Regions from separate parts of the Paenibacillus hexagrammi genome, predicted to be linked through region 1. Evidence: riboswitches for the same ligand, from Rfam matches in the RefSeq annotation. Region 1 holds a riboswitch; each other region holds the start of a gene.
What was found. A riboswitch is a leader RNA that binds a small molecule or an ion and turns the genes downstream of it on or off. The one in region 1 is predicted to bind cyclic di-AMP.

Region 1 (10,518 bases):
GGTACAGTTTGTCATCGGCTCTTCCTTCTATTTTCAGGCCTATCAAGCGTTAAAAAGCCGCAGTGCCAACATGGATGTTCTGGTTGCGCTCAGTACGACATGCGCTTATCTGTACAGTCATTACATGACGATGATGGCTTTAAAAAGCGGAGATGCCAACCCGCATGCCGTATATTTTGAAACCAGCTCGATGATTATCACGGTCGTTCTGTTAGGCAAATGGCTTGAAGCCTCAGCGAAGCAGCGGAGCATGAAGGCACTCGGGCAGCTGCGCCAGCTTTATACGGATACAGCACTCCTTGTTCGTGACGGGAAGCACCAGACCGTTCCAATCGAGCAGGTGGATATCGGAGACACGCTTCTCATTGTACCCGGTGCCGTAGTCCCTGTAGATGGACAAGTGCTGGAAGGCCGATCGGCCGTTGACGAATCATTCGTTACGGGGGAATCTGTGCCTGCAGAAAAAGGAAAGCTGGACCCTCTTATCGGAGGATCCACGAATGTAGACGCTGCGCTGATGATGAAAGTAACGGCAGTGGGCCGGCATACAGCCCTGGCCAAGATGATTGCCATGATGGAAGAAGCTCAAAGCTCTAAGGCCGATATCCAGCGTTATGTCGATGTCATCGCGGGTCTTTTTGTACCGGCGGTTTTGTTCTTGGCATTGCTTACGTTCAGTGTCTGGTCGTTTTGGTTAATGCCGGGCGACTATGAGAGCGCTTTGTTTAAATCGATGGCTGTGTTGGTGATCGCGTGCCCCTGCGCGCTCGGTCTGGCAACACCAACCTCCATCCTGGTAGGAACGGGTAGAGCTATCAGTGCAGGCATCTTGTTCAAGGAAGGCAAGCATGTGGAGCAGCTAGGACAGGTGGATGTCGTACTTCTGGATAAGACAGGAACACTTACGAACGGTCTGCCCCGTGTAACGGATATTGTGACTGAGTCGGGTCAAGAGCAGCGTCTGATTCGCCTGATCGCCGCAGCTGAGAGAGGGTCCGAGCATCCTTTTGCCAAAGCGATCGTCAAAGAAGCAGTCAGACGAGGCCTTCACGTGAAGGAGGCGGATTCGTTTCAGACAGTGGTAGGCGCGGGTGTCGTGGCTAAAGTGGATCAGCATGACATCGTTGTAGGCTCGAAATCGTTCATGAAAAAGCACGGTATCGTTATCGGAGCTCATGCTAGACTGGCAGACCGATTCCAAGCGGAAGGAAAAACCGTTCTTCATGCTTCGATAGACGGTGTGCATGCGGGGGTCATTGCTATTGCCGACACGTTGAAAACCTCATCGCCGCAGGCGATCAGAAGGCTGAAGAAGCTTCGTACCAAGGTTATCATGGTGACAGGCGATCAGAGGACGACGGCGGAAGCCATCGCTGCAAAGGCCGGTATCACTAGGGTTTATGCAGAGATGATGCCGCAGGATAAAGTACAGCTAATTCATTCCTTTCAACGAAAAGGCAGCAGTGTTGCTATGGTTGGAGACGGGATGAACGATGCGCCTGCGCTTGCCGCTGCCGACATAGGAATCGCTGTCGGAACGGGAACCGATATTGCAAAGGAAGCCGCGGATGTCAATCTGCTGCACAGTGATCTTGGCGGCGTGGCTGACGCGATCGTCATCAGTCGAAAGACGATGCGCAACATCAGGCAAAATCTTGCATTTGCCTTGCTCTATAATGTGCTTGCCATTCCGCTTGCGTTCATGGGCTGGATGGCGCCTTGGATTGCAGGAACGGCTATGGCGCTTAGCTCCGTCTCTGTTGTTGCGAATGCGTTAAGACTTCAGAGAGCTTCGTGGCGAAATTGAAAAGACGGTGATCACCATTTGCTAGGAGGGATTGTGTGAGCATGAGTTTCTGGCTCGTGGCCGCCACCGGCCTGATGGGGGCGCCTCACTGCATCGGGATGTGCGGGGGAACGATGTCTTCCTTGACGATGGAAGCTCGCAGCAGTGCGATGGTCACGATTCTCGCGTATAACAGCGGGAGAGTTGCAACGTATACGCTGCTCGGGGTTGTCATGGGGGGAGCGGGCTCATTTGTCGATGTCGCGGGTGAATTGGCTGGTCTGCAGGGGCTGGCCAGCTTGCTGGGAGGCATCTTTATTTTGCTGTGGACCTACCGTAAATATACGATTCCGATAGCGGAGTGGGGACCGCATCGTATACCTGGGATCAGATCGCAGCTCATCAAGCTAAAGGCAAGCCCCAGCTTCTGGGCTACATTTGTTACGGGAATCCTTATGGGCTTCATACCTTGCGGCCTAACGTACGCGATGGAAATCAATGCAGTAGCGAGCGCAAGCTATCTGAATGGGGGGCTGATCATGCTGGTATTCGGCTTGTCCACCCTACCGGCATTAGCGCTGACAGGGGCGCTCGCCGGTATGATGAAGCACAAGCTCCGCAGCCGAATTACCTATCTCGGGCAGCTTATGGCTTCCGTGATCGGTATTCTGGCTATTCTAAGAGGACTCGCGGCAAACGGATGGATTCCATCCGTTCACCCCTGGCTGTGGTAAATGTCAACGGGCAGCTTTGAACGGGTGTGTGACGTGCAGTGTCTGACCATTCAGCTCGATGTCGACGAGTGCTTCCCAGTCGCCTTCCATGAGAGGGACAGCGTTACCCTGGTAAGCTCCGGGTTCTGTTTGGCTGGCCGTCCCCTCGAATGTGCCGCAAAACATATGCGGCATTTTTAATAGAAAATGAATCGTTGCGTGGGATACGGGATTACCCTGTACATCGGAGATGTGTACCTGGAGCTCGTTATTCTTAAGGATTTGAGCCGGAGCTCGACCAAGCGAAACCTCAATGGAATAGCCGGCCTGCTCGACGGCCGTTATCTCGTTACCGGCCGCGCTGCTTGTTTCGGACTGATCGATGATCAAGTACACAGCCATGAAGATCAGGCCGACGATACACATGATCGCGAACGGGCTTTTTTTCAATATGCTCATCCGTATTCCTCCTCCAGCTGGAGTCATTACATCTGTAATGAATGTATGCAGGAACATAGGCGGATCATGAATACGACCTCTCCGAAAGCTGCGAGGCTGTTCAAGCACCTTTATTTAAAAGTTAAAAAGCAGCCGAATAGCCGGCTGCTTTGCATGGTTGTAGGCTATATTTAGTTTGCGATAAATTCCTGTACCCATTCGCCATTGTAATAGGCTGCACCGATTTTCGTATAGTTCGGACTTAATATATTTTGTCGATGTCCCGCACTGTTCATCCAAGCAGTCATAACGTCCTGCGGAGTCTTTTGACCCATGGCGATATTCTCTCCCGCATACGTGTAACGAATACCGTAAGAGGTCATCATATCGAAAGGTGAACCGTACGTCGGCGATGTATGATCAAAATAATGGTTATTGTACATGTCCTTTGCTTTATCAAGTGCCATTGCCGCAAGTGCAGTATCGCTCGTTAAAGGCTTCAGTCCTGCTTTTGCTCTTTCCTGATTGACAAGTGTAACAACTTGGCTTGCAAAGGCGGATGTGGCAGTCGAAGCTGCCGGAGTGCTAGGTGCTGTCTGCGGCGCAGTGGTTACAGCCTTCTGAGGAAGATTCAGCACCATGCCCTTCCAGATGTTATTTGGATTCTTAACTTGTGGATTGACTTGAATGAGTGAAGTCAAGCTAATTCCTTGACTCTTCGAAATCAGATACATGGTATCATGATCGGTCACTGTGTAAGTGGCCGCGGAAGCCGCGCCAGCACCAATAATCGTCCCAACTGCAAGAATACCGCTTAATAGGGATTTTTTAAAACGCATGGATCAACATCCTCTCTTTATTGGCCTGCGAGGTTAGCTGTCGGGTTCGGGTCAAAGAGCAATCACCCGGCCGGATAACCGGCTTTACCCCAGAAGAATGGTTCCCCCGCGCTTCTTCATTCAGAAGCTTTGGCCTGTATTGGTCTTTCGAGAGGCAATCTTAACATGGCGAACGCGGTAAAGACATCAAATAAAATTTTCCATATGAAAATAAATGTATAAATTTTTTGTAAAGTGAGCATTCTATATTTGTCGGCAAGCAGAGAGGTGTGGTTCCGTTGGAGGCTTTCAGCGAAATACAACCGTTGCATAGAGGACTTTCATACCTGTTATAGCAGGCTGGAGGGGATGTGCTAAAGACACGTACCGTGTTTTACACGCAGATTTACCAAAGGTAAACGAGTAACTGGTTATGTAAAGATACTAATGTGCCGACAAGATAAGGGTCCCAGCCGGGATCCTTTTCTTTCGTTAATAAGCAACCTTAACAAACGCGCTCGCCCTTTTAGGACGACGAAGTCGTTTATCCTTGCCTTCATCCAGAAGATGTAAACAAATAGAACTCTGTCTGCATCAGACCAGAGTTCTTTATCATTTCTTTGTTTAACGTAAATGTTTAGATTGTAGGATAAGCGCTTACAGTTTGCTCTTGATGTCTTTGAGATAGTGTACGATAACCCCAACGCCTCCAACATAGTAAGCGATGAGAAGAAGCCATCCTGTAGGATCGAGAGACATCATGCCAGCCAGCATGTACAATGGGAAAACATAGTACAGCAGGTCTCGCAAGAAACCAAGCACTGGCCCATCAGGCAATTCGCTTGCTTTTACTGAGCGATATAGACCCAGTAAGAACTTGATGCCCATAAGCCCGAGTACCACCCACATCGTGTAAAGCATCCAACCAGTAAGTGTAACTAACATAGAAATCACCTCCTTCCAAGGGGAAGGTTTATGACTCCTTATATCATATGAACAAGCTCGTGCATCGGTGTTGGGCTCTTTCACCATTTCCTTCCAAGATTGAAATAGAATCTTGATTCAATATTTGAGAATACTAGGAGAGAATACCGATAGTTTGGAATAGGAAGGGGAGTATTCAATGAGTGAACAACAATCTTTGGAGCCACATGACCTAGCGGAACAACTGTCGAATGAAACCAATACCCCTTCGACAAGCGCAATGGAAAACAACGACAATGACCTTCACTTGAAGGCTGACAAATCGGCATTTGGAGAAACATCTGCAGACAGCCCCATGGAATTGGAACCGGGATCGGATTCGGAACTGGAAAATGCGGAGGAACCGGCTTGGTTTGATTCGGTCCGCGGAGCTGCAATGATTGCCCGGGATTCGTTCCCGGATCAAATTGATTACTATGAGCCGGATTTGGATGAAACCATCTAGACGTCTGAGTAAACAAGAAGCCTCCTGAACATCTTTCAAGAGGCTTCTTTGGCATGTAGGATTATGAGTTTCATAAATCCGTGCTTAGCGCTAAGAAATGACTTCATAAATTTCCTTATAAATAACTGCATAAACGCTCAAAATAATTGAAAATCGTCAGCTGGGAGGCTTTTTCATGAGTGGCTCAAAGAAACTGTCGAAGAAACTGTCTATCATAGGACTTGGCGGTATTAATGAAATTGGGAAAAATATGTATGTCATTCAATATGCAGATGATATCGTCATTGTCGACTGCGGTTCCAAATTTCCTGATGAAAGTTTATTAGGCATCGATCTTATTGTCCCGGATATTTCGTATTTGCTTGAACATAGAAATAAAGTCAGAGGGATGATTGTTACACATGGGCATGAAGACCACATTGGCGGTATTCCTTATATTTTAAAACAATTGAACATGCCTATTTATGGTACTAGACTGACGCTGGGCTTAATCGCGGCCAAGATGAAAGAAGCGGGAGTATCGGCTCAGATGAGTTTAATCGACGGCGACAGTGACTTGAGACTCGGAGCTGTACGGGCGACCTTTTTCAAAACCAACCACAGTATACCGGACTGCCTAGGCGTCGTATTTCATACTCCGGAAGGTACTGTTGTGCATACGGGGGATTTTAAATTCGATCTCAGTCCAGTCAATAAGCAGTATCCGGATTTGCATAAAATGGCCGAGATCGGCAAGAATGGTGTTCTTGCCCTGCTTTCAGAAAGCACCAATGCTGAACGCCCGGGCTTTACACCGTCAGAGCGGGTAGTTGGTGAGCATATTGCAGAAGCATTTCGCAAAGCGCAAAATAAAATTTTCATTTCAACCTTCGCGTCCAATGTGAACCGGCTTCAGCAGATTGTTGATGCAGCGGAGATGACGAACCGTAAGTTAGTGCTGCTAGGCAGAAGCATGATTAACGTCATACAAACCGCTACCGAACTTGGTTACATACAAATTCCTCCCGGTATGCTAATTGAGCCTGCTGAGGTGAATCGGTTAACGCCAGAAAGGGTTGCTGTCCTTTGCACAGGAAGTCAAGGAGAGCCTATGGCCGCCTTGTCCCGTTTGTCGAATGGCTCATACCGACAGTTTGGCGTATCACAAGGCGATACGGTGATTCTCTCTGCAACTCCTATTCCAGGTAATGAGCGGAACGTCTCACGGATCGTCGATAACCTGTTTCGTTTAGGTGCCAAGGTGATTTATGGCTCAGGTTCCGCCACAGGCATGCATGTCTCGGGCCATGGCAGCCAAGAGGAGCTAAAGCTGATGCTTTCTCTAATGAAGCCAACGTATTTTATCCCCATTCATGGGGAGTACCGGATGCTCTACCAGCATGGTCTGTTAGCCGAATCGGTAGGTGTTTCCGCAAAGAACATCTATATTTTGAATAATGGAGACGTTCTTGATATTGAAAACGGAGCAGCTGTCCAAAGCCGCAAAGTTACGACGGGTAATACGTTTGTGGACGGCTTTGGCATAGGCGATGTAGGAAGCATTGTGCTGCGGGACAGGAAGCATTTGTCGGAGGATGGTATCTTAGTCGTGGTCATGACACTTAGTGATAATAAAATCCTGTCAGGTCCTGATATCATTTCGCGGGGCTTTGTGTATGTTAGGGAATCCGAGGGATTATTAGACAAAGCCAATGAGTTGGTTACGAACAAAATTAATGATCTTCTGCAAGAAAATGTGAACCAATGGAGCACTCTAAAAATAAACATCAAAGAGGTGCTTGGCCGGTTCTTGTACGAGCAGACAGGCCGAAGACCGGTAATTCTGCCGATCCTGATGGACGTTTGAATGAGGCGGATAGGGAACGCTACGGGATCAATGAAATGGTGGCAGCTGTCACTCTTTGGAGTAGCTTGTACGATTGGAACAGGCTACTTTCTTGGTTCTGGAATTGCCATAAAAGTTGGCGGTGCTTCGGTCGTTCTACTATTTATACTTGCGGCATTTGGGACCTATATTGTCTTTGATGTTTTATCCCGTATGACGGCTAAGAATCCTCAGAAGGGCTCATTTCAGGTTTATGCGAGAAAGGCATATGGCAGGTGGGCCGGCTTCAGCAGCGGTTGGGTGTATTGGTGTTCAGAGCTTCTTATCATGGGCAGTCAATTAATTGCACTTTCTTTATTTACAAGAGTCTGGCTTCCCAACATGCCTATGTGGTTGTTGTCAGCAGGATATGCCATCTTAGGAATAACCGTTATTTTACTTGGTACCAAGGCTTTTGAAAGAGCTGAGCATGTGTTTGCTGTTGTGAAAGTATCGGCGATCGTTATGTTTCTGGTTATCGCGGCAGCCGCGTTATTCGGTTGGTTAAAAGGCAATGCTCCCGAGCCTAGGTTCCCGGCCACCTCTCGTGTGATGTTTCCTGGCGGCGGACTCGGAACTTGGTCCTCGTTCATCTATGCCTTCTATGCCTTCGGCGGCATTGAAATCATGGGACTTATGGCGACAAGGTTGAAGAATCCTCAGGAGGCGCCAAAATCAGGGAAAATCATGCTTTTGCTATTAACCTTGATCTATATTGCTTCGTTGGTGCTGGTGTTAACTCTGGTTCCGATTGATCAGATGAATGGGAAGGACAGTCCGTTTCAGATCGCATTAAACAGCTATCAAATTCCCCTAGTCCCGCATATTTTTAATGCAATCCTCATTGTTGCCGGCTTCTCTACCATGGTTGCTTCCTTGTTTGCAGTGACAACTATAATGGTCACTTTGGCCGAGGATCAAGATGCTCCCGGTATTTTTGCAAGGAAGACAAAGGGGAAGCGTAAGGTTCCGCTGCCTGCAATCGGGCTTACGTCAATAGGGATATCCTCCTCAGTCTTCATGGCGTTACTGCTGCCGGAAGAGCTTTTTGAGTACATAACGACTGCAGCCGGGATCATGCTGCTTTATAACTGGCTGTTTATATTATTATCTTCGGGAAGGCTTCTGGATTTATCGGTTTGGGGGAAAATCAAAAGATTTCTAGGAATGGGTCTCATCCTTGCTGCAGTAGGGGGAACATGTTTTCATCCTACAAGTCGTCCAGGATTCTGGATCAGTCTTCTTTTTATAGGGATCATTGGCGTTCTGACCTTCATCGTAGAGCTTGTTCGCAAAAATAATGCAATGGTAATAAGCCTGGAATTCACTCCGAGGAGCAGTTCCAAGCTTCATCCAAAAAAGAGCAAAGATGAGGTGTAAAGCTAACTAATGATCAAAAGAAATGCTTCTTTGCCGAAATGGAGGCCAAATGTAATCAAAGACATCCCCGATACGATTGAAATGATCGTTAATGCTTTCGGTGTCAAAAACCTTCGAAATGTACTGGCTAGAGAAGACATGATCATGTCCCAAATCAAGATGCCTAGGAACATAGCTGCTGTATGAAGGAATATGTCAGGTTTGTTCAGATCTGTGGTCATATCAGCCAAAACCGATCCGTAGATCCCTAACCAGAAAAGTATGGTTAAAGGGCTTGATATCGCCATAGCAAAACCGACAACAAACGATTTCAGCGGCGTTTCATCACTTTGAGTACTCAACGTGGTCATTTTTCCGGCTTTCAGTAAACTTTCAATTCCGGCATACATGAGAACAAAGCACCCAAATAACCATAGAAATGTCTTCATGAACGGCGTAGTTAGAAAATGAATAACACCGAAATAAATCAAAAGCATGAGCAGGGCATCCGCACACATGGCCCCTAAGCCAAGCAGCCAAGCATGTGTAAAGCCCTTCCTTATTCCTTTGTCCAGCTGCGCGGCATTAATGGGGCCGATTGGAGCCGCGAGCGACAAGCCAAGAAACATAAAGCTGAAGATGGTATGCATGTTCATGCTCTCCTATTCGGCAAGATAAAGTCATGAACAAGATATTCAGAAGGGACAGCTTGTATGCTATCTGAACGATACTTTCATCTGTCAGTAACCAGCATTTAAAAATGCGCAGCATTGGCTGGGGTTAGTAGCCCGCATCCGCGCTGCGCATTTCATATTTATTCGTGAGAAACGATAAGCTCAAGCGTTCCGTCTAATTGGAAAGCTTCAAATCCAAGAGGTAATAGGAAGTGATCGCCTTTTGTCAGTTCATATGAAACTTGACCGGCTATCAATTTGCCTTCACCGGACAGCACGCTGAAGATGGTGAACTTGGCAGGCGCTTCAAATGAAGAAGGTCCGTCCACGTTCCATTTCTGAACTGTAAAGAAGGAATTGGACACATAGGTGACAACCTGCGTCTGTCCAACTGAATCTGTGCGGTACTCGGTGGTTGCCGAAGCGTGAGGAACAGTCGTGACCTCAATCGCTTTGTCCAGGTGCAGCTCGCGGAGGTTGCCTTCGGCATCCCGGCGGTCGTAATCATAAACCCGGTAGGTTGTATCGGAGCTTTGTTGTGTCTCCAGCACAACAATGCCTTTGCCCAGGGCATGGATGGTTCCGCTCGGCACATAGAAGAAATCGCCGGCCTTCACCGGAACACGCTCCAGCAGCTCGTCCCATTGGCCCTGTTGAATCATCGTTGTGAGCTGCTCTTTCGTCGCGGCTTTATGCCCATAAATGATTTCCGCGCCGGGCTCAGCGTCCACAATGTACCAGCATTCTGTTTTGCCTAGCTCGCCGTTCTCGTTCGCCATCGCATAAGCGTCCTCAGGATGAACTTGAACGGATAGATCGTCCGAAGCATCGAGGATTTTGGTCAGCAGCGGGAATTTAGCGGCGTTGGAGCCGAACAGCTTGGGATGTTTCTCCCATAGATCTCCTAGCATCGTTCCAGCGTATTCGCCATTTACGACTACGCTCTGACCATTCGGATGGGCGGATACGGCCCAGCACTCACCTGTTTGCTCGGAAGGGATCTCATAGCCGTACAGGTCGCGAAGCTTCGTACCTCCCCAAATACGGTCTTTAAAAACAGGCTTCAAAAAAATGGGTTGCATCGATAGTTCCTCCAATATGTAATTAATAGTTCACATGAACAAGCGCTGCTGCTCCGACAAGTCCTGCATCTGTTTGCAGCTGAGCCGGAACGATTCGTGTATGGCGTCCGCCTGGGTTAAGCGCATGTGCTGATACATAGGATCTGACAGCTTGAAATAGCGGTTCTCCAACTTGTGAGACACCTCCGCCAATAACGATGGTATCGGGATCGAGAATGTTAATCAGCGATACACAGCCCATGCCTATATATTGATACAATTTGTCTACTAATTCAACCATATTTTGGTCACCTTCATTGGCAAGATCAAACACTTCTTTGGAAGTGACGGTTCTGCCAAGGAACTCAGAAGCCTG
Region 2 (10,518 bases), 1.8 Mb from region 1:
CCGTCCACGATTACACGGCGTTTCATCGCGTAATCCATCTTGTTCACATGGTCGGCAAGAATCTTCCATCCGCGTCTCGCTTCCGTGTCCACGAGCATTTCACAAGCGGTTAACCCCGCATAAAATGCCCCCGTTTCTGTCCGATCCACCGCTACCCAGACAATCCAGCAGGTGCGTCCGTTTGGCACTTCGGCTTTATCCATAGAGAATTTAATCCCCTTCTCTACCTTACTCTTGGCATGAAGGGCCCCCATATCCAAATAAGCCTCATCGCCATCGATAATGATACTCGATACATTGCTCAGATCGATGGCTCCTGCGCCGAACCCCTTATGATTCGTTTTTGAATTTACTATATTCAAAGCAAGCTTTTTCTTTTCATTTTCCATAGGAACAGCTCCCGCCTTTCTCTTCATCATAACTCTTGCTTTATTGTAGCCAAAGTCACAGGCAAGAACAAGGTGTACCGGATACACCGGTGCAAGGGCCTGCCCTTACGTGTCTGTGCATCGTTCGTTCTAGATGCCGTAAAGATGCGGCAGTCAATTCTTCAGCGCTGCCAGGCTCCCACCGATTTTGTCCAACAAATTCACGTTCAAAGAAATAATCCTCGTCCCCCTTACATATACATGCTGTAGATGCTTGTCAACGGGGTGAATATCATGAGTAACGTATTCAAAAACCGCAAGGTACAGTGGATGTTCGTCATGCTGTTTGCAGCAGGCGCCGTTCTGCTGTCTGAATCTCTTCTGCCATCCGCACTAAAGCCCGCCCTGCCGGCCGCACTCGAGGAGCCTACAGCCCCTCCTGCGCCGGACACCAGACAGCTTGAGTCTGCCAAACCACTGGAGAAGCCTGCGCCCAAACCGCTCAGCTATCGTGTAGCGGAGTACCACATTAACGTGGAGTATATGCCGGACACCAAGCAGCTGAAAGGGCAGCAAACGTTTACGTGGGAAAATCCGGGCTCCGCACCTGTACAAGAGCTGTATTTGCACTTGTATCCGAATGCATTCGCCTCCAAGAATTCTACCTTTATGAAGGAGTCCGGCGGCAAGCTGCGGCAGGATGAAGCAACGACAGACAGCTTAGGCAGCATGCAGCTGTTATCTCTGCAGACTTTGGACGGCACCGACCTCAGCAAACGCATGGAGTTCGTGCAGCCCGATGACGGCAATAAAGACGATCAGACTTTGCTGAAGGTGCCTCTCCCCAAAGCCGTAGGTCCCGGTGAACAGGTTACTTTAACCACGGATTTTCTGGTCAAGCTTCCTGAAGTTTTCGCACGTATGGGTTATGCAGACGGCGGCGACTTCGTGATGGCAGGCCAGTGGTTCCCCAAGGTAGCTGTCTATGAGCCGGCAGGAACGAGGGGCCGGCAGACCGAGGGTTGGAATTTACATCAATATCATGGGAATTCTGAATTTTATTCCGATTTTGGCATCTATGATGTCGTCATTAAAGTACCCTCCACTTATACCGTGGCTGCAACCGGCTTCCCTGTCAAAACTCCTGTAACGGAGAACAACACGAAAACGTACCAATTCTACGCCGATGACGTACATGATTTCGCTTGGTCCGCTTCCCCACACTTCGTTTATGTCGAAGAGCCCTTCTCGGCGGCGCAAGTGCCCGGTGTGAAGATCAAGCTGTATCTCGATCCGAAGCAGCAGGACTTGAAGGACCGCTATATGTATGCAGCTAAGAAAGCACTCGCCCGTTACAGTCAGTGGTACGGCGCTTATCCTTACAGTACGCTGTCCATCGTCGTTCCTCCGGAAGACGGCAACGGAGCAGGCGGCATGGAATATCCAACGCTCGTCACCGCATGGGGCGCCAAAGACAGCAAGCCGGACCTCGAACTCGAGAGGGTCGTCGTTCACGAAATCGGGCACCAATTCTTCTACGGACTGGTGGCATCTAATGAATTCGAGGAGGCTTGGCTCGACGAAGGCTTCACGTCCTATGCCGAAGATAAGCTGATGGAAAGCGAGTATGGCGTGTCGTCTAACCTTCCTGTAGAAGCCAGCTACATTACTTCGCCTAACGCGCTGCAGCTGAATGCATGGGAATACCGAGGCCATCAAGAATATGCGGACAATGTCTACATGCGCGCCAAGCTTGTACTAAGAGCAATTGAGAAACAGGTCGGCACGAAAACGATGGATAAGATTATGTCAACTTATTTTCAACGTTGGGAGTTCAAACATCCGACTACACGGGATTTCCAAGCCGTCGTCGAAGACGTTACGAAGACGAAGTGGGACGAATTCTTCAACCAGTACGTGTACGGCAGTATGATGGCCGATTATTCTGTCGAACGGATTCATGTTGCACCCGCTTCACTTGCAGATGGCAATTCTGGCTATGAAAGCACGGTGCTGATCTCGAAGCGCGGCGGCAATTCGCCGGAAGTGCCGATTCAGTTCCATTTTAAGGATGGCAGCACTTTGGATAAAACCTGGAGCGGAGCGGAAAGCAGCATCGAGTATAAGCTTGCAGGCGCCTCACCGATTGACTGGGTAAGGATTGATCCGAATTATTCGCTCGTTCTGGAAAATAAACATATCAATAACTTTATGCTAACTGAGGTTGACCCCACTTGGAAAATCCGCTGGAATTTGGGCATCATTCAATTCCTGCAGACGGTCTTCGGCTGGGTCGCTTGGTAGAAAGGGGGACGCCGCGTGACATCGTATATGAAATCCGGCTTTCGGGCCGCCGTGCAGCAGCCTTTCGCCGTGATTGTCCTGTTCTTGTACCAGTTGGGCTGGGGCATGGCTCTCTACAAAATGGTTCAATCTGTTCTCGTTCCGCTCATGCACCGGTTTCCCGGCAGCAGCCAGCCCAAGCTCGCGATGCAGCTGTTCTTGGCCGAGGGGCAGTTCCAGCTGTTCAAAACCGACGTAAGCTATTCCTATCTCTGGACTCTCGTCATCCTCCTCGGGGTGCGCATGCTGTTGACACCAATGCTCAATGCCGGCATTTATTATTCGATCACACATACGGAACAAAATGCGGGCTATCGATTTTTCAAAGGAATCAGAGAGTTATCCTTATCGTTCTTTCTCTGTTATGCGGCCCGGGTTGCACTTACCATGCTGCCTCTGATCTGGCTCATTCCGGAGGTTCAATCCATCTATGCCCACAGCACCTCCTATGAGAGTGCCGCCTTATCCATGCTGCCATGGCTAGGGGGACTGCTCGCCTACGGCTTTATTCTGCACCTGCTCTTTATGCATGTTCAGTTTGCCCTGGCACTGCGCAGCGGCATCATCGCCACAATCGGCGCCTTCCTTCGCCATCTGCTGCCGATTGTGACTATCGCCCTGCTGCTTGTCATCGGCTCGGGACTATTGGCAGGTGTTACCGTCACTGCAACTTATATCTGGGCAGGACTGCTTGCCCTGATGATTTATCAGCTATTCCCCTTGTTCAACATGTTTCTTCAAATGTGGGCATTAACCTCTCAATATCATCTCTGGTCAGCCAAAAACAACTCTTAATCGATAGTAGAATGGCACATATGCTGTACAAAAACAGCCTAAATTCATCGAAAATGCCGGGTCCCTTGAAAAAGGGGCTATTTTTTTGTCTATTTTGAGAAGTTTCACACATATTTTTATAGAATAGCGCATAGGAAGGAGGAATTTCTTATGTTTATGACGAATCCTTCGGATTAGGATAAAAAAAACCAACAAATCATGCCGAATTCCCGATTAATTTTGGGAAACGGGGGAACCACTCCGGGTGAATTGATCTTGCTAGACAGGGATCATAGGGAACCTTCAACCGAACCCTCCAGCTAACCTCGTAGGCACCGGAAGGAGACAAGCAGTTGAAAAAGGTTGTTGCTCTCGTTTTCAGTCTTGTTCTATGTTTGAGTTTGAGTGTAGGGAAGCGCTTTCGCAGCACAATCCACAATGGATGAAACGGTTGACGGATTGCTCGGAACTCCGTACAAGTACGCGGGTACGACAACAAAGGGTTTTGATTGCTCCGGATTTACCGCTTACGTGTTCGCGCAATTCGGCATTGACCTTCCTCATAGCTCTAAAGCACAAGACGAAGAAGGCTACTGGGTTGACAAAAAGACCTTCGCAAAGGCGATCTTGTCTTTTTCAACACAGGAGGCGACGGTGTTTCTCACGTAGGCATCTATCTTGGCGACGGTGAGTTTGTACATGCCGCAACCAACGACGGTGTAGTGAAAAACAAATTAAGTGAGTCCTATTATGCTAAGCGTTATGTATCTGCGCGCCGTGTACTCTGGGACGATATTTACAACCAGCTGACTGCTGAATCCAATTAATTAAATGATTGCTAACGAATAAAGCCCCGGCATAGCTTCGCTCCTAATTCGAGCAGCCCGCAGGGCTTTTATTCTTTTTTCTGGAGGCATGGCATATGAAATTGTTCATACATCGAAAAGACTTACGGATCGAGGACCTGACTGCATTCGACTATCTGTTCGCAGGGGGCACCCTTCCGTTCATCTGCTCATTCTGGATCCATATCTTCTGCGCAACAACCGGCATGCGGAGCACAGCGGAGTTTGCTTCTTGAGCTATGTCAGAAGACTGCAGACTGTATACGCCGAGGCCGGCAAAATCCTTCACATCGTCTACGGGGAGCCTACGGAGGTGATGGACCTTGCGTTGGGACTAGCCCGTTTTGACGAGGTCGTTGTTCATCAGGACTTTACGCCTTATGCCGTCGTGCGCGACCGCAAGCTGCGGGAAGTCGCCCAAGCCCACGGTGTGAAATGGACATCTCTTATCGATCATACCTTGACCGATCTTGCAGATTTTCAAAGATTTGCTCAAAAGAACGAGCCATACAAGGTGTACACTCCGTTCTTCCGCAAATGGACGGCCTATCTGCAGATGTTCTACCGCCCCTCTTCTCCGCTCTCCCTAAAGGACCTGCAAACTGTCAGTCTAATGGATTTCGAAGGCGGAGCAGACGTTTTGAATTCGTTTCGTTTGCCTTTCGAGTTGGGTACTTTCACGGCTCCTGATGATCCAAATGAGAGGCTGCGGGACTTTCTCGAGGACCACCTGCCTTTCTATGCGGAGCGCAGGGACCACTATGCCTATGACGGTACCAGCTCACTCAGCGCAGCTATCAATACAGGCGCCATCTCGATTCGCCATGTGTATGAGAAGCTTCTTGAGCATGAGCAGTCCGCTGCCTGGCTCAGACAGCTGGCTTGGCGGGATTTTTATATCTATCAATCGGTGTATGATGGTGACTTTTTCAAATACGAAAAGAAATACGATCTGTCGTCCCTAGATGATCGACATTTTGAGAGCTGGCGCAAGGGAGAGACTGGGATTCCGATTATTGACGCAGCGATGACGGAATTGAATGAGACCGGACATATGCCGAACAGGCTGCGCATGGTCACGGCTATGTTCTTGACCAAGAATCTACTGTGTCCGTTTACACTCGGCGAGCAGTATTTCCGCTACAAGCTCAGCGATTACGACAACACGCTGAACCGGGGCGGTTGGTTATGGTGCGCTTCGCTAGGCTTCGATGCCGCCCCCTACTTTCGCATCATGAATCCGGTCACGCAGTCGGCCACTCATGATCCGTCAGGACAGTATATTCGCAGATGGCTGCCTCAACTGGCAGCGCTGAGCAACAAAGAGATTCATCTGCCGATGAAGCAAGCGATTGTGGATGTGAAAGCCTCAAGAGCAGCTGCGATTGAGGTGTATAAAGGAATTTTGCGGAAAGATGACAGTTTTACAGGCGAGGCCTGATCATTCATCGTAATGTTCATTTTATTGAAGTAGCGTCTTGGCTTGCTGCAAATCGCTGCGTTCATCACAGTTTACTCGATATTCATGATGCTGATCGTCATCTTTTAAACACCGCATAGCAAATATAAACGACGAGAAAATAAGCAGGGAAAATAAATAAGCCCGCAGCAGTTAGAAAAATAATCATAAACAGCTCATATTCTTCCGAAACAGCATCATAATGCTGATAGCCATAGAACATCCAGATTAACCAGCCCATAGCCAATATGCTGCCGATTCGGTACGGAAGCCGCATAGAGCTCACCCTCCTCTTTCAGTTGTACCAATTACCATTTTACACCAATATTAACAGAACGAGAAAACCAGCCCTTTTTTAACTGAGGACTGGTTCTTTGGGCTCTTCTATTGTTCTGGCGAAGACTTTGGATTACCATGTTGAATTTCGCTTTATACCTGCTTCGCAAACATGTAACCATAGAGCAGTCTGATATTATCGGAGTGAATGAACTGAATCCTTGCACCGTACCGCTTACGGCCGAATTGTTCAATTTCATTGGTCGTTATAATATCACAATAAATGGGCAGCTGCTCGGACTGTACGATGACGCGGCTTACGGTATCAGGTATAAAATCAAGATCATGATCAATCGTGAAGCTAAATCCTCTATGACTTAAATCGTGCAGACGAATGGGTAAAATGTTTTCTTCTGCTCCATGACTTTGTTTGACCGTTTGGATAAGAAGGGCGGGAAAATCAACCGTAATCCTTGGGAAATTTCGGCGATCGCTAAAATAATCCTGCGGCAGCTGAGGAATTAGCAGGCTAATCTCATCCGCTTTGACGCTGATGACTTTGCTTTCAATCTGCTTACCCTTGTATATGGCCAGAACATACTCCGCTCGTTTCACCGGATGCTCTCCTGTCACCTGTACACGCATTAACTCATCTTCGAATACAATCACTTCCCCGCTCACTTCAAAGTTCTGATTAATGAGTATCACCTGATTAGCGGACATCGGATTTCACACCTCTTTCCATTTTTTTGACTTATTTCGACGCTAGGCGACCCATTCCTGCTAGAATGGTTCTGCGAGAAAAGTCGTAGATGGCCTATTTGGTTAAACTCGCCTCTTGACCCTCCCCTTAGAGGAGCCTTTACACTCAGTATAGAAAGGAGTGGATCCGCATGCTGTACACCGTTAAACAGCTATCCGCCTTGTCTCACGTAACCATCAAAACACTGCATCATTATCACAAAATCGGCCTCCTAATCCCACGCGAGATCAGTGATGCAGGATATAGGCTGTACGGAGCTGCAGAGCTTGAAAGACTTCAACAAATTTTATTCTATAGGGAGCTGGAGTTCCCATTAGAGCAGGTCAAGGTACTGTTAGAAGTGGAGCCTGACCGATTAACTATTCTGAGCAGTCAGAAAAAGCTGTTGGAAAGCCGAAAGCAGCGGCTGGAACGGTTCATTCTGACACTGGAAGAGTCAATTGCCTGTGAGATCAAGGAGGAAACTATGGAACATTCATCTATGTTTAAGGGCTTCGATACGGAGGAAGAATGGAACGACGCGTTGGCGGAGCAGCGGCAGTATGTAAAGGAGACTTACGATTACGATCTATTGGAAAACGTTACGATCGATACAGCCGAGATGAACGAGCAGGCTGCCGAAGCCGTTCGATTTATGAATTCAATGAAGAAGCATCTTCTTGAAGGCAGCAAGCATGACAGTGAAGAAGTACGCTTGTTGATCGGGGAACATCTGTCGTTCCTAAGCAGCCATGGCCACGCGTCGAGCCCGGCGGATTTTGCCGTGCAGACACGATTCTTTCTCGGCGACGACTTTCACCAGCGGATGCTGGAGGACCAGCAGACCGGACTCTCGTATTATCTGTGCATGGCGGCTGAAGCTTATGCTGCCGCTTCACAGGGATAATCGATTTCGCCGTCAGGGGTGTCGATGATATCAACTGCAGCGCTCAAAAGTAAATTAAAGCCCTTGCACCCGGCTGATACGCCAGTCTGCAAGGGCTTATTTTTTCATTAGCGTGACACTGCGCAGCCTTCTATTTTGGCAGCTTCCTTAATGTGATGCTGCGTAGCCTTCCGTTTCGGCAGCCGGATCGAACTTCTCCCGGCCCATCAGGAACGCTGCTGCCAGTGCCAGCACGGCCGGGATAACCCCCAAGCAAAGGTAAGTGCAATGGAGGACGACAGTCCACCTGTGATGAGACGCAGCACCTCCGCAGGAATTTGGCTTCGGGTTGCCGGATCCAGCAGTGCATGCGGGTCGCTTACGTTCAGCCCCTGAGGCATCCCCGCCTGCCCGCCTCCTGCAAAAGCATCCGTCAGTTTACGGGTCAAGGAGTGACTTTGAATAATACCGAAGATGGTAATGCCAAGCGTCATACCCAAAGAACGGAGGAAGTTCAATGTGGAGCTCGCCGCTCCCCGCTGTCTAGCCGAGAAGGAATGAATCGCCGCATTGCTCAGTACCGAGAAGGAAGCTCCGATTCCAAGGCCTATCAAGATCATATACACGGTTACCACCAATCGGGAGGTTTCCGTCGTAATCGTCGTCAGAAGCAGCAGCCCGACCGCAAGAACGGCTAATGTCGGAATCATTATTGCCCTGTACGAAAATTTATTCAGCATAAATCCGCCGCCTGTAGCGGTAACAACTGAACCGAGCATCATCGGCAACAGGACAAGCCCCGAGTTCGTTGCGCTTCCGCCTAGAACACCCTGAATAAAGATCGGAATATACACTGAGGCCGTAATAAACGCAGCGCCGCTAAGCATACCGATCGCATTGCTAGATGCGTACAAGCGGTTCTGAAACATTTGGAACGAGATGATCGGCTCGGCGGCTTTCTTCTCAATAATGATGAACAGCACGGCCAGCACCGCAAATCCCGCCAACAGCCCGATAATTTGCGGGGAATCCCAAGCATACTGCTTGCCGCCTAGCTCCATACCGAACATCAAGCATACGATTCCGCCTACAAGTGTCGCTGCCCCCGCCCAGTCAATACGCTGCTTGGAGTGTTCGTGTGATTCCTTATAGGATAAAGCGATCATCAGGAACGCGATACAGCCTAACGGGAGATTGATGTAAAAAATCCATTTCCAGTGGATATAGTCGGTAATATAGGCGCCAAGAAGCGGCCCAAATATACTCGACATACCGAATACCGCGCCGAACAGCCCGCCAAGCTTTCCGCGATTCTCCGGAGGAACTGCGTCGAACATGATGGTGAAGGCCACCGGCACTAAGGCTCCGCCACCAATTCCTTGAATAGCCCTGTAAATACTAAGCTCAACGATGGAATGCGCTGTTCCGCAAAGAACGGACCCCAACATAAAGACCAGAATACCGAATACAAAGAAGCGCTTGCGTCCATACATATCCGACAGCTTACCGAAGATCGGCATACCAGCCATTTCGGCTACCATGTACGCGGAGGTGACCCATACGAATTTATCCAATCCGCCCAACTCTCCGATAATCGTTCCCATAGCTGTCGCAACAATCGTGTTGTCCATGGACGCCATCAGAATGGCCAGCAGCAATCCCGCTACCACGAGCCCCATTTTGTTCTGCTTTTGACTCATTAGTCACTATCATTCCCTTCTGTGTTCGCAATCGAACTTATATTCCTATTATAGCCCGCATGACTGACAACAGTATGTCATGAATCCAGCAAGCTAGTTAAATTTCTTGTAAAAGGCCGCCCTCCTCGCAGCTGATATCGAATGCCCTCGTAAGGGAACGGCGCAATTGGCAATTGGGCTAGTACCCCCTGTGACATTCGTCTATCTGCTGCATACCTTATGTTAGATTAAGAATCACAAGGAGGAAACTACGTTGAGCTCGAAATCACATACAGATTCCCAAACGGAAGAATTGCTGCCGGAAGTTGAAACCGTGCCTGAGTCAGTGGACGAAACCCAAGGCCTGTTCCCGGAACACCCTGAGCAAAAACCGCTGATGCTGCCCATAGAAGTCTATGACCAAGTAAAAGCACTTGAGGGAGAAATCACTCAATTAGAATCGGATGTATTTCAATTAAATTTGGAAGGAAGCCAGTTCCGCAACGCCTCTAACGAAGAAGAGACCTTGAAGAAGTGGGAGGAAGCCGCCCGCAAGCAGGAAGAGGTCATCGCCAAGCATCAGCAGCGTGCGACGCTGATCGCTCCGTTCCTGTTCCCGCCCCGCTCCTACAGCGGCAATCCTTTTAACATCCCGGGATTCCCTGGAGGTCCGCAAGGCGGCGCCGGATTCCCGGGCGGTCCTGGTGGGTTCCCTGGTACTCCAGGCGGGTTCCCTGGCAGCGGAGCTCCAGGTACGCCAGGTTTCCCTGGCACACCTGGATTCCTGGACCAAACCCAGGCTTCCCAGGCGGCGGTTCCCCTGCTGTTCCTGGTGCTCCAGCCGGCGCACAAGCTCCTACGACGCCACCGCCTGCGTACACGCCGCAAAAACCTTTGTCCGCAACAGTTTCTCCAACAGCTGTGTCACCTGGCTCCATGGTGGGCTGCTTGTTTAGATTCACTTATGTCTGGATGCGCAACGGCACGTCGTTCTGGTTCTTCCCGATCTACATCGGTCCTAATTCCGTAGCCGGCTTCCGCTGGTCAGGCTTCGCTTGGAGATATTTCGGCGTGGATACTCGGTTTATCGAAGCATTCACTTGCTAAATGCAAGCACCGCAGGAACATCAGTCCGCTTAGCCGGAC
Region 3 (10,518 bases), 3.1 Mb from region 1:
GGTCCGACATCATGACAAGATCGCCCGAATTGAAGTCATGCCTGACGAGATTCATAAGGTGATTGAGCACCGCGACGCGATTTATGATAAGTTTACCAAGCTCGGCTTCAACTATGTGACGCTTGATCTACAGGGCTATCGTACGGGAAGTATGAATGAAGTCTTGTCCAAAGAAACCAAAGAAAAGGTGAAAGAAGCATCCTTATGATGGATTTGGAAAAAATACTAAAGCTCGTTCAAGCGGGCGACTTGGACGTTGAAGAAGCTAAACGGCAGATCATTAAAGACGGCAGCGCGTCGGGAGAAGGCAACGCAACTGCGGACATCGGCTACGCGCAGCTGGATATCGAGCGCGAGAAGCGCACTGGCTTCCCCGAGGTGATTTTCGGGGGAAGGCAAGACGCCCGAGCAGCTCGTGGGGATTTTCCAGCGGCTGCAGGAGCACACCGACCGCGTGCTTGCCACGCGGGTCGACGCGGCTAAAGCCGCTCATGTCGTAGCTGCCGTGGAAGGCGTCAGCTACCACGAAACCGCGCGGGCGCTCACCTGGTTCAAGCGCGCGCCGCAGAAGGTCCACGACGGCTATATCGCCGTCGTGTGCGCCGGAACCTCCGACCTCCCCGTGGCGGAGGAGGCCGCTCTTACGGCGGAATGCCTAGGCAGCCAAGTCGAACGCGTGTTCGACGTCGGCGTTGCCGGCATTCACCGGCTGTTCCGCCGGCTCGACCTCATTCGCGGTGCTAACGCGATTGTGGTCGTCGCCGGCATGGAGGGCGCGCTGACGAGCGTCCTCGGCGGGCTTGTCGCGAAGCCGATCGTCGCTGTGCCGACGAGCATCGGCTACGGCGCGAACCTCGGAGGCGTCGCGGCCCTGCTCTCGATGCTGAATGCCTGCTCGCCGGGTATTTCCGTCGTGAACATCGACAACGGCTTTGGAGCCGGTTATTATGCCGGACTAATTAACAAGAATATGTCTAAAAAATCGTAAAGTAGGTAACCGGATATGCGCATTTTATATTTGGACTGCTTCTCCGGCATCAGCGGCGATATGACGTTGGGCGCCCTGGTTGACGCCGGTGCGGATCGTTCCTACATCGAAGAAGAGCTCAGCAAGATTAAGCTCGAGCCTTATTCGATGGAATGGAAGCGGGTCATCAAGCGCGGCATCTCCGCACTGAAGCTGGATGTCCTCCTTGACCCTGAGCACCCGCCGAAACATCATCGGCACTATTCCGAAATCGTGCAGGTGATCCAGCAAGCCGGGTTCAACGAACGTGTCACGGCTCTTAGCCTCGCCATCTTTGAAAAAATCGCCTTCGCCGAAGCGAAAATTCACGGCATTTCCGTAGAAAAGGTCCATTTTCACGAAGTGGGAGCCATTGACTCCATCGTTGATGTCATTGGCGTTGCATTAGCAATTGATTCGTTGCAAATCGAGAAAATTTACGCCTCGCCGGTGCCGCTCGGCTCAGGGACGATACATATCGATCACGGCATTTATCCGGTTCCCGCTCCGGCAACACTAGAGATGATGCGCGGTGTTCCCATCGCTTCTACGAACTACAGCCTAGAAATGACCACGCCTACCGGCGCAGGCATTATCGCGGGAATCGTCGATGAATTCTCCAAGAGCTACCCGCCGATGATTGTAGATTCGATCGGTTACGGCGCAGGCACCAGAGACCTGCCGAAGCAACCGAACGTATTGCGGGTAGTCATCGGCAAGACGGATCCCTACATCGGCAAATGGCAGATGACGCATGAGCATTTGCAGCATGAGCATGGACATTCGCACGTCCACGAGGATCATCATCACCATCATCATGGACATGATCATGCTCACAGTCACTCGCATGACCACGAGCATGGACACGGACATGCTCACAATCACTCGCATGAGCACGATCACGGACACGGGCATGACCACAGCCATTCGCATGAGCACGATCATGGACACGAGCACGCTCACGGTCATTCACATGAGCACCGGCACGATGACGAGCATGATCACAATCACTCACACGAGCACGATCATGGTCACGAACACGCTCACGGTCATTCACATGAGCACCGGCACGATCACGAGCATGATCACGATCATGCACATGGGCACTCACATAACCACTAGCATCACAAGGAACGCCTCTCCTGTCTATCAGGAAGAGGCGTTCTTCATTTCCAACATAAATTGTTTTCTTACTTCATCATATACCAGCTTTAAGGGCACGCCAAACTGCTTCGCCACTTGCTCGCATTCTTTAAACTCAGGAGCATATTGTACAAGCTTACCTTGATGGTAGCCAACTTTGACCGTCATCGGGCCCCATTGGGTACTGACCTGCTTGAACTCCCTAGCCAAGCGATGGCAGGAAGCATGCAAATAACGAATACCAAGCGTCGTTGTTTCGGAGAAAATAATTTCTTCTACGGAATCCTGCTTCGCGGCATCAATTAAGACGTTCAGCATAATGCCCGGTCTGCCTTTTTTCATAATGATCGGAATGACATAGACATCATTAGCTCCACACTCAAACAGCTTGTCCATGATGTAAGACACCCACTCCGGATTCATATCGTCCAGATTTGCCTGAATGAGCAGCAAGTCCTTATCGACATGCTCCTCTCTATGATTGAACATGACAGTTCCCTCCTCGTACTCGCATCATACCAAATATACATGCCTAAGGAATCAACAGGCAAACGCCTGGGATAAAAATTCCATGGAGGGCGCATCCTAACCATGAAGATTTCAGGAAGGATGGTAGGGATGAAAAGCAGACAAATTTGGCCTCGGGTTCTCTTACTCAGCTTCCTTCTTACAGCAGAACCAGATTTGGGCAGTGTCCGCGCACATGCAACCAATAACGAAGCCGTGCCCGCATCAGTCAAAAATCACAAGCAAGCAGCGGTGCAGCGAATGGAATTGTTTGAGAAAACAGAAACCGTGACAGGTATTCCGTGGACGTATTTAGCGGCTGTGGATCAATATGAGCGCACGATAAATACAGCCAGAAAAAGACCTCAACGGCAAGGACTGCTTCACATGTATTTTACGGAGTCGGACTGGAGCGGATTGTTAAATCCCGATCAGCAGGATAACAATCCGAAGTCTATCACTTTGTTTCATGGATATGGACGCGACGGTTCAGGCGACAACATAGCGGACCGCGACAACGACTTGGATGTGCTCGCTGCAATGACAGCGATTATGAGCAAGGAGGGCATCAGGGAGGACGATATAGACATCGGTTTGTGGAACTACTATCAGAATACCCGAAGTGTCCAGAGGATCAAGCAATTTGCCCGCATTTACCAAGCCTTCGGCACACTCGATTTGTCCGAGCACGCCTTCCCCCTTCCGATTCAAGCGGATTATTCGTACAGGAGCACTTGGGGAGCTAGCCGAGGTTGGGGAGGCTACAGGATTCATGAGGGCACCGACCTGTTTGCCCGGCACGGGGTACCCGTCCGCAGCACTTGTTACGGCATCATAGAAATCAAAGGCTGGAACCCTTATGGAGGCTGGAGAATCGGAATTCGGGATCTCGATAATATCTATCATTATTACGCACATCTTTCCGGGTTCCAAAAAGGCATTAAGGAGGGGGATGTCGTAAAGCCCGGACAAACACTCGGCTGGGTTGGCAGCTCCGGCTACGGCAAGCCCGGAACTTCCGGCAAATTCCCGCCCCATCTGCACTTCGGCATGTACCGCGACAACGGCCTTACGGAGTGGAGCTTCGACCCTTATCCCTCTCTGCGCAGGTGGGAACGCGAAGAATCTGCCCGTAGAAAAAGCAAATAGCTCACACAGAGAAATAGAAGCCGGCTCTACGGAGCCGGCTCCGTTTGTTTCTTCTCTTCCGTCGTTACAGGCACATCGGCCTTAGGAACCGTGGTTGTGCTTGTTTGCGGCAGTGAAGGTATCGATAAGCTTGGTGCAGCAGCTGAGTCTTTAGCGTCTCCGACAGGATTGCCCTTGTTGTCAAAATAATACATAGGTACATCCCCAACGACTAGCGAATACGAAATCGGAATTTCCGTTTCGACGATTTCGGTATCCGAATCAAAGGGAATAATGACAGAAACTTCGGCGATGATATGCACATACACTTCAAATAGTACCATATTGATGCCGGCATTTTGCGATCGTGTGCTCAGATCGACCTTCACGTTGCCTACAGGCAGCAATTTGATCGGAATTTCCGGTCCAAAGGATGCGAGAATGGCACTATTCAACGCCTGCCCCAGCGGGATGTGCTCCGATACGCTTTGGAGATTGTTAAGCTCCCCCTTACGGCATTGACCGTATCTCCTGTGATGCGCATATGCTCCGCATAGTTCAGCATGAAGCCTGTAATTTTCCCGTTACTGTCCAGTTTCCAGTCAATGAGCTGTTCAGCGTTAGCATTCTTGGCCACATGGTCGGCAATTGCGCTATTAATCGCCTCCGTAGCAATTTGCTTAATGCGCACTTTGGCCAGATTCATTAGCGGTGGGCGCAAATTGCGCTCAACGTACATAAATGATTGGACAACAAACAAGACAAGGATGAGAAGCACAATCAGCAGCACCTTCTTGCGGCTGGCTTTGGCTGTCGGCCGGCTTCTCCATCGTCGTCTTCGCAGCATTCGATCCCCTCCTTGCCCCGCTTGTCATACTACCACCTTATGCAAAACGGAGACAAAAAGAAGGCTGACCGTGTTCACGGCCACCCTGTCAAGTGAACGGAAAGCTGTTGCCATACAACATGTGGCTCCCTTGTATTCCTCTATGAGCTATTCCATCATTAGTTCCAGCGACTGCCGGTTGATAATGAGAAGCTCTCCCTGATTAATGGTCAATATGCCGTCTTTCTTCAGCTTGTTCAAGTACCGGCTGACTGTTTCACGTGTGGTTCCGACCATCTTCGCCATATCTGAATGGGTCAAACGTATTTGAACGGAAACTCCTTTCTCCGTAGGTTGTCCATATCCGTCAGCAAGGCGAAGCAGCAGTGCGCTCAGACGATAGTTCACATCGCTTTTGCTGAGTTCCTGGAGCTTGGATTGAAGCTCTCTGATTTTTTGTCCCATCAGACGCATAATCTTGATAGCCAGAACCGGATGGCTCAGAATAATACGTTCAAAATCCTTGATCGGAATGACGACCAGCTCCGAATCCTCCCCCGCTTCCGCCGTACCTGGATAAGGCGCCGTTTCGAACAGTCCTGCATGCGGGAACATCTCCCCTTCCGTCAGAAAAGAGACGATATATTCGTTCCCCTGCATATCGATTTTGTGCACTTTGACGACGCCTCGAAGGATAAAAAATACGGAGTGCCTCTCCTCCCCTTCCATAAACACCGTTGTTTTCGCAGGAAAGAAGCGGATCATGGAGATCTCCGCAATCATTTGCAGCTCCTGCTCATCCAGATCATGAAGCATGGGAATCTCACGGACAGCATCGATGACCCTTTTATTTACTTCCATCATGTCTTCTTTATACAACTCGCTTCCTTCTCGAATTAAAATAAAATGATGCCGGCAAGCCCCGATGCAACAATAACAGCAAAAGGGTGCAAATTATGCTTTAACACGCCGTACACCGAAGCGCCGCAGATCAACAAAGTGCCAATTGTTGTCCACGACAGAGCATCCGCCCAACCAGAACCCAAACCAAAATGAAGAGCTGCATATGCGATGAAACCGGTAACGACCGGTTTTAATCCGTAAAATGAGTTTTTCACGAAGCGATGCTCATGCACTTTTTGAAAAAAAGCAGCCAGTAGGACGATAATTAGCAGCGATGGCAGCACCATTCCGAATGTAGACAGGATTGCCCCTCCGATGCCTCCTGTCTCATAACCAATTAATGTAGCCGTATTGGTAGCAATGGGGCCCGGTGCCATACCGGCTAACGAGACCACTTCTTGAAATCTTGCGGTATCCATCCAGCCATGCAGCAAAGTCTCATGCTCAATGACGGGAATGACGGCGTATCCGCCTCCGAATGAGATGCAGCCGATTTTAAAAAAGATGGCGAATAATTGCCACATCTCGCTCCCTCCTGCTCTCTAAATTAAATGTAATACTCAGGAAACACAAGCTCAGTCTTGGCTCCCGTTTTGTTCGCTTTTTCTTTATACATGGCGATACCCATCAAGGATTTAATAACTCCCGTCAAAAGACCTGCTGCAATCCCCAGTGCAATGATAATAATAGGATGAATCGATGTTGCAAGAAGCAATCCGAGCGATGCAATCCCGATTGCCACGGTGGTTTTATCCATGAAAGAAGCTTTGGCCATTCGGTAAGCGGCAATAAGAATAAGCGCAATAATACCGGCATGAATGCCTTTAAGAGCAGCCATAACTTTAGGAAGCGTATGGATATGGGAATAGACAAGACTTAGCGCCGAAACAATGACAAGAGTCGGCAGCGTGATGCCGATTACAGCAAGGATTGCCCCGCTGATGCCGGAGAGTCGGTATCCGATGAAAGCCGCAGCATTGACACCAACGCCTCCTGGCGCGGAGCCTGCAACTGAAATCAAATTCCCCATTTCGGCTGCTTCCATCCAGTTTCTTTTTTCACAATTTCGCGTTCGATGACCGGTATCATGGCGTAGCCTCCGCCAAATGTGGTGGGACCAATCCGGCAGAATACCCAGAAAATAAGCATAAGCTTATGAAATCGTTCCTTAAACCTATTCACGCGTTTCTCACTCTCCTTTTCCCCATATTGCTATTATATAGTTCTATTATAGCAGCTTTATTTCATTCTGGAATAAAGTTAGCCCGGTTTTTGAATTCATAAATGCTTATCGTCCTAATTAGTTTGAATGATAATAGAGTATCTTGATCTATTGGGATTGCTTTGGATGAAATAACCGTTCATTGGAAATAATTCTATATAATAAGGACTGATTCTTCTATGAAATGAGATTAATCGATGAATGAACTTAACGAACTACAAACTGCTTTAAGCGACGCCAGGTGGGTGTACTGGTATCAACATGTGTTTCTCTCGTGGCAGTGGCTTTTGCTGCTGCTGTTTACGGCGGTGCTGACTTTGGTCTGGGTCATGGCTGTAGACCGAATCCGTCTGCTTGCCATTGTCTTCTTTGGCTCATGCATATTTATAGCATCTCTAATAGCTGACTCTTTGGGAGGCGAGCTTCAGCTGTGGGATTATCCCAGCATGCTGCTGCCCTGGGGACCGCGGATTATTTGTATTGATTGGTCGATTGCCATATTCTCCATGATGATTTATCAATTATTCACGAATTGGCTGTTATTTCTGGGGGCCGCAATTTGTTTGAGCGCCTTTTTCTCCTTTATTTTGGAGCCGCTCGCATCCGTTTGGGATATCTATCAGCTTTATGCTTGGGAATACTTATATTCCTTTCCCATCTACATACTTCTCTTTCTCTTGGTAAAAGCAATTACTGATAAGATCGCAGCCGTGCAAAAACAACACTCCCACTAAAACAAAAAACCAGCTCCCAGAGCTGGTCAGCACACTATGAACATGAAACATTTCGCTGGCTTCTAACAGCAAGCTGAGGCATTGCGGGAAGCTCGTTAACGGATATAATATCGTTGGTCTTCTTGACCGGTTTCTCCCAATACTGCTCGCTTCCCGGAAGATCGTCAAACCATGCGGCGTCATCAGGGCAATCCAAAATCATAAACTTGCCGTACTGATCATCACGGGATTGATGATATTTCAAGTAGGCCTTGCCATCCTCAATCGCCAAAATCTCAATCTTGCCGGAGGTATGGCTCATGGACAAACGCACCCTTTTGCCTAGACCCGATGTGCGAGCCTTGGCTTCCTCAACCAAACGGTACACCTCTGCAAGCGGCAGGACAAAGTCCCTGTTGCCCGCAACCGGACGGTTAATAAAGAAGTAATACGGGGTTACACCGGCCCAGGACAGCTTATCCAGCAGCTCGGCCAGCACCTCAGGGCGGTCATTAATGCCCTTCAGCACAGGGGTTTGATTGACGACTATGGCTCCAGCTTGATGCAGAGCTTCGAAGGCTTTCTTCGCTTCAGCCGTAATTTCACGCGGATGATTGATATGCGCCATGACATAGATCCGTTTGTCAGCGCTGGAATGATTCCGAATCACTTCAAGCAGCTTCTCATCCTCATAGATCCGCATCGGATTGAAAACGGGTATTTTAGAGCCCAGACGGATAATTTTCACATGATCAATTTCACGCAGCCTATGGAAGATCTTCTCTAACCGGGCTGTGCCTAGAATCAAGCTATCTCCGCCAGTTAGCAGCACATTATTGATTTCGGGATGCTCCGCAATATAATTCAAGCCCGCATCGACATCAGACGTCGCTTCATTCACATCATTGCGGAACAAGCGCTTGCGGAAGCAATACCTGCAGTAGGCGCCGCACACTTCTGAAACGATCAGCAGTGCTGTCGTCCGGTACTTATGCTGGCAGCCCGGTACGACATAATTCGTATCCTCATCGGATGCATCCCACCGCCCATACTCAGACAGCTCGCCTTCATTGGGAATGACTAGCTTCTTGATCGGATCATGGGGATCGTTCCAGTCGATCAATCGTAAATAATAATCGTTCACTCGAAACACGAATTTCTCGGTAATCTGTTTCAGCTTCGTTCGCTCATGCTCAGGAATTTCCATAATTTTATCGATATCGGTAATATACTTAGGTTGCGGCATACGAGTCCTCCTTGGCAGGTCGATAGTACGCTTAACAGACCACAGTATGAATGGAAAAGAAGCGGATTGTGCAGCTGCTTGCTCTCTTCCTCCTTCCTTCGGTTTGTCTGGCTTCTTCTTCCGGTCTGTCTCTGTTCCCAGAGCTTCAAGGCCTGCATAAATAAGCCGGTGTATAAACATAAAAAAATGACCCGCCATAGCTGGATCAAGAAGCTGAATCACTCCTTTTATCCGCTATAATCGGGCCCTGTAGACACAAAAAACCCGATGTACGGGTCAACAAAACGCATAGGCTCACTTATGCTGTTACGACCCATCCACTGCTGACGAGGTTAGCTGTCGGGCTCGGGAAAGATGGTTCCCTACATGAAGCATGCATGATTCGCCCCTAAAAATTGGTTCCCCCGCTTTCCAATTCAAGAACTGGAAATTAAGCGTAGTCATAGTTTACATAATGTTCCTCCTCTTTGTCAACGACAGCAGAACGTTCCGCTATCTGCGCGTTGATTTCAGCCAGAAGCCGCCGTTGAGCCGCTTGGACTCCATCGTCACCACAAATGCCTTAGGATCAACAGCCAGGATACAGTCGTACAAATATTTTTCACTTTTCCGCTTTGCCAGAACCTCCAACATAAGACGCTCGCCGTCACGCCCCCAACCAATCCAAGAAGTTACACCAAAGCCTTGCCTACGCAAAAATGCCGCCATATAATTATGAACCTCATCGGTAATGACTTTCACGGATATGTAGCCGAGCGCTAATCTCTCTTCAATCCAAGAGCCTGTCAGCACACCAAGACCGTAGCCTACGGCATAAACGATCAAACATGCAGGCTGGTCGAGATATTTTAAAACCAAATTCAAGCCAATTACATAAATGATGATTTCCAGCATACTAAGTGCAGCCGCCGTGTAAGTTTCACCCTTCAACGTCAGAAGCATTCTCAAGGTAAAACAGGAAACGTACACAATCTGAATCGCTAAAATACTGGCCAAGATCGTAAGCAAGTTGTCCTCCCCTTCCTGGAAATGAAGGCCCGCCCGACAAGACAGGCGGACCCTTCATGTGAAGGCACAAGACGCTTTGACAGCGCCGAGCAAAATATTTTACGAACGAGTAGCGATGTAATCCGGTCTCGGATTCTGACCTGAATACGGCTCCGCCAATTTATTATGCACACTGTTGTAGACAATAAATACATTGCTTCTTGGCAGCGGCGTGATGTTGCTGTTAGAGCCGTGCATCAGATTGCAGTCGAACAGAACGATGGAGCCCGCATTCCCTACAGGAGCGGTAATTCCACCCTGCTGCACCAGATATGTTAAGCTGTCTCGATCCGGAACTCCATATTCCTGGCGGCGGAGCGATGACTTGAAATTGTCGTCCGGCGTTTCACCAACGCAGGATACGAACGTGCGATGCGAACCTGGAACTACCATTAGCGGTCCGTTGTTGGGCGTATTGTCCTCCAGCGCAATGGAGCAGCTGAGCGCTCTCATTCGAGGCATACCATCTTCTACATGCCAGGTTTCAAAGTCAGAGTGCCAGTAGAACTCTTTACCCGTGAAACCTTGCTTGAAGTTAATGCGGGACTGGTGGACGTACGCTTCGCTTCCCAAAATTTGCTGAATAATCGCTTGAATCCTCGGGTGCTCGGCAATTCCTTTGAACACCTCATGATCCCGATGCACCGCAAAAATGGAGCGAATTTCATCGCTGCTAGGCTCACGAATGACCTCGGGGCGATCCGACGTTTTGCTCTCCGCCCAGAGCAGGCCCATTTCTTCCCGCCACTGCTGAACCTGAGCTTCATCGAAGAAGGA

Region 2: another riboswitch for cyclic di-AMP. It lies ahead of L0M14_RS32150 (C40 family peptidase); the one in region 1 lies ahead of L0M14_RS07285 (CAP domain-containing protein).
Region 3: another riboswitch for cyclic di-AMP. It lies ahead of L0M14_RS21960 (KamA family radical SAM protein); the one in region 1 lies ahead of L0M14_RS07285 (CAP domain-containing protein).

What each region holds. Positions count from the first base shown of each region.
Region 1 covers NZ_CP090978.1:1,706,935-1,717,452, forward strand. Annotated here, with positions in the region: gene L0M14_RS07265 (cation transporter) at 1-53, shown strand, start outside; gene L0M14_RS07270 (copper-translocating P-type ATPase) at 1-1,807, shown strand, start outside; gene L0M14_RS07275 (sulfite exporter TauE/SafE family protein) at 1,849-2,520, shown strand; gene L0M14_RS07280 (FixH family protein) at 2,524-2,958, opposite strand; gene L0M14_RS07285 (CAP domain-containing protein) at 3,129-3,776, opposite strand; cyclic di-AMP (ydaO/yuaA leader) riboswitch at 3,783-3,921, opposite strand; gene L0M14_RS07290 (hypothetical protein) at 4,413-4,700, opposite strand; gene L0M14_RS07295 (hypothetical protein) at 4,879-5,184, shown strand; gene L0M14_RS07300 (ribonuclease J) at 5,360-7,030, shown strand; gene L0M14_RS07305 (amino acid permease) at 7,061-8,428, shown strand; gene L0M14_RS07310 (LysE family transporter) at 8,431-9,057, opposite strand; gene manA (mannose-6-phosphate isomerase, class I) at 9,222-10,163, opposite strand; gene L0M14_RS07320 (ROK family protein) at 10,186-10,518, opposite strand, start outside.
Region 2 covers NZ_CP090978.1:6,476,779-6,487,296, reverse strand. Annotated here, with positions in the region: gene L0M14_RS29840 (YwhD family protein) at 1-389, opposite strand, end outside; gene L0M14_RS29835 (M1 family metallopeptidase) at 663-2,672, shown strand; gene L0M14_RS29830 (hypothetical protein) at 2,688-3,506, shown strand; cyclic di-AMP (ydaO/yuaA leader) riboswitch at 3,696-3,835, shown strand; partial or broken gene L0M14_RS32150 (C40 family peptidase) at 3,924-4,312, shown strand; gene L0M14_RS29820 (cryptochrome/photolyase family protein) at 4,401-5,771, shown strand; gene L0M14_RS29815 (hypothetical protein) at 5,869-6,066, opposite strand; gene L0M14_RS29810 (PilZ domain-containing protein) at 6,219-6,788, opposite strand; gene L0M14_RS29805 (MerR family transcriptional regulator) at 6,959-7,714, shown strand; partial or broken gene L0M14_RS29800 (MDR family MFS transporter) at 7,862-9,393, opposite strand; gene L0M14_RS29795 (hypothetical protein) at 9,647-10,402, shown strand.
Region 3 covers NZ_CP090978.1:4,843,901-4,854,418, forward strand. Annotated here, with positions in the region: gene larE (ATP-dependent sacrificial sulfur transferase LarE) at 1-208, shown strand, start outside; partial or broken gene larB (nickel pincer cofactor biosynthesis protein LarB) at 205-988, shown strand; gene larC (nickel pincer cofactor biosynthesis protein LarC) at 1,004-2,128, shown strand; gene larC (nickel pincer cofactor biosynthesis protein LarC2) at 2,156-2,638, opposite strand; gene L0M14_RS21920 (M23 family metallopeptidase) at 2,768-3,805, shown strand; gene L0M14_RS21925 (sporulation protein YunB) at 3,832-4,239, opposite strand; gene L0M14_RS21930 (hypothetical protein) at 4,236-4,631, opposite strand; gene L0M14_RS21935 (Crp/Fnr family transcriptional regulator) at 4,779-5,489, opposite strand; gene L0M14_RS21940 (chromate transporter) at 5,507-6,037, opposite strand; partial or broken gene L0M14_RS21945 (chromate transporter) at 6,061-6,662, opposite strand; gene L0M14_RS21955 (hypothetical protein) at 6,933-7,469, shown strand; gene L0M14_RS21960 (KamA family radical SAM protein) at 7,504-8,694, opposite strand; cyclic di-AMP (ydaO/yuaA leader) riboswitch at 9,001-9,141, opposite strand; gene L0M14_RS21965 (DUF2179 domain-containing protein) at 9,187-9,702, opposite strand; gene thpD (ectoine hydroxylase) at 9,802-10,518, opposite strand, start outside.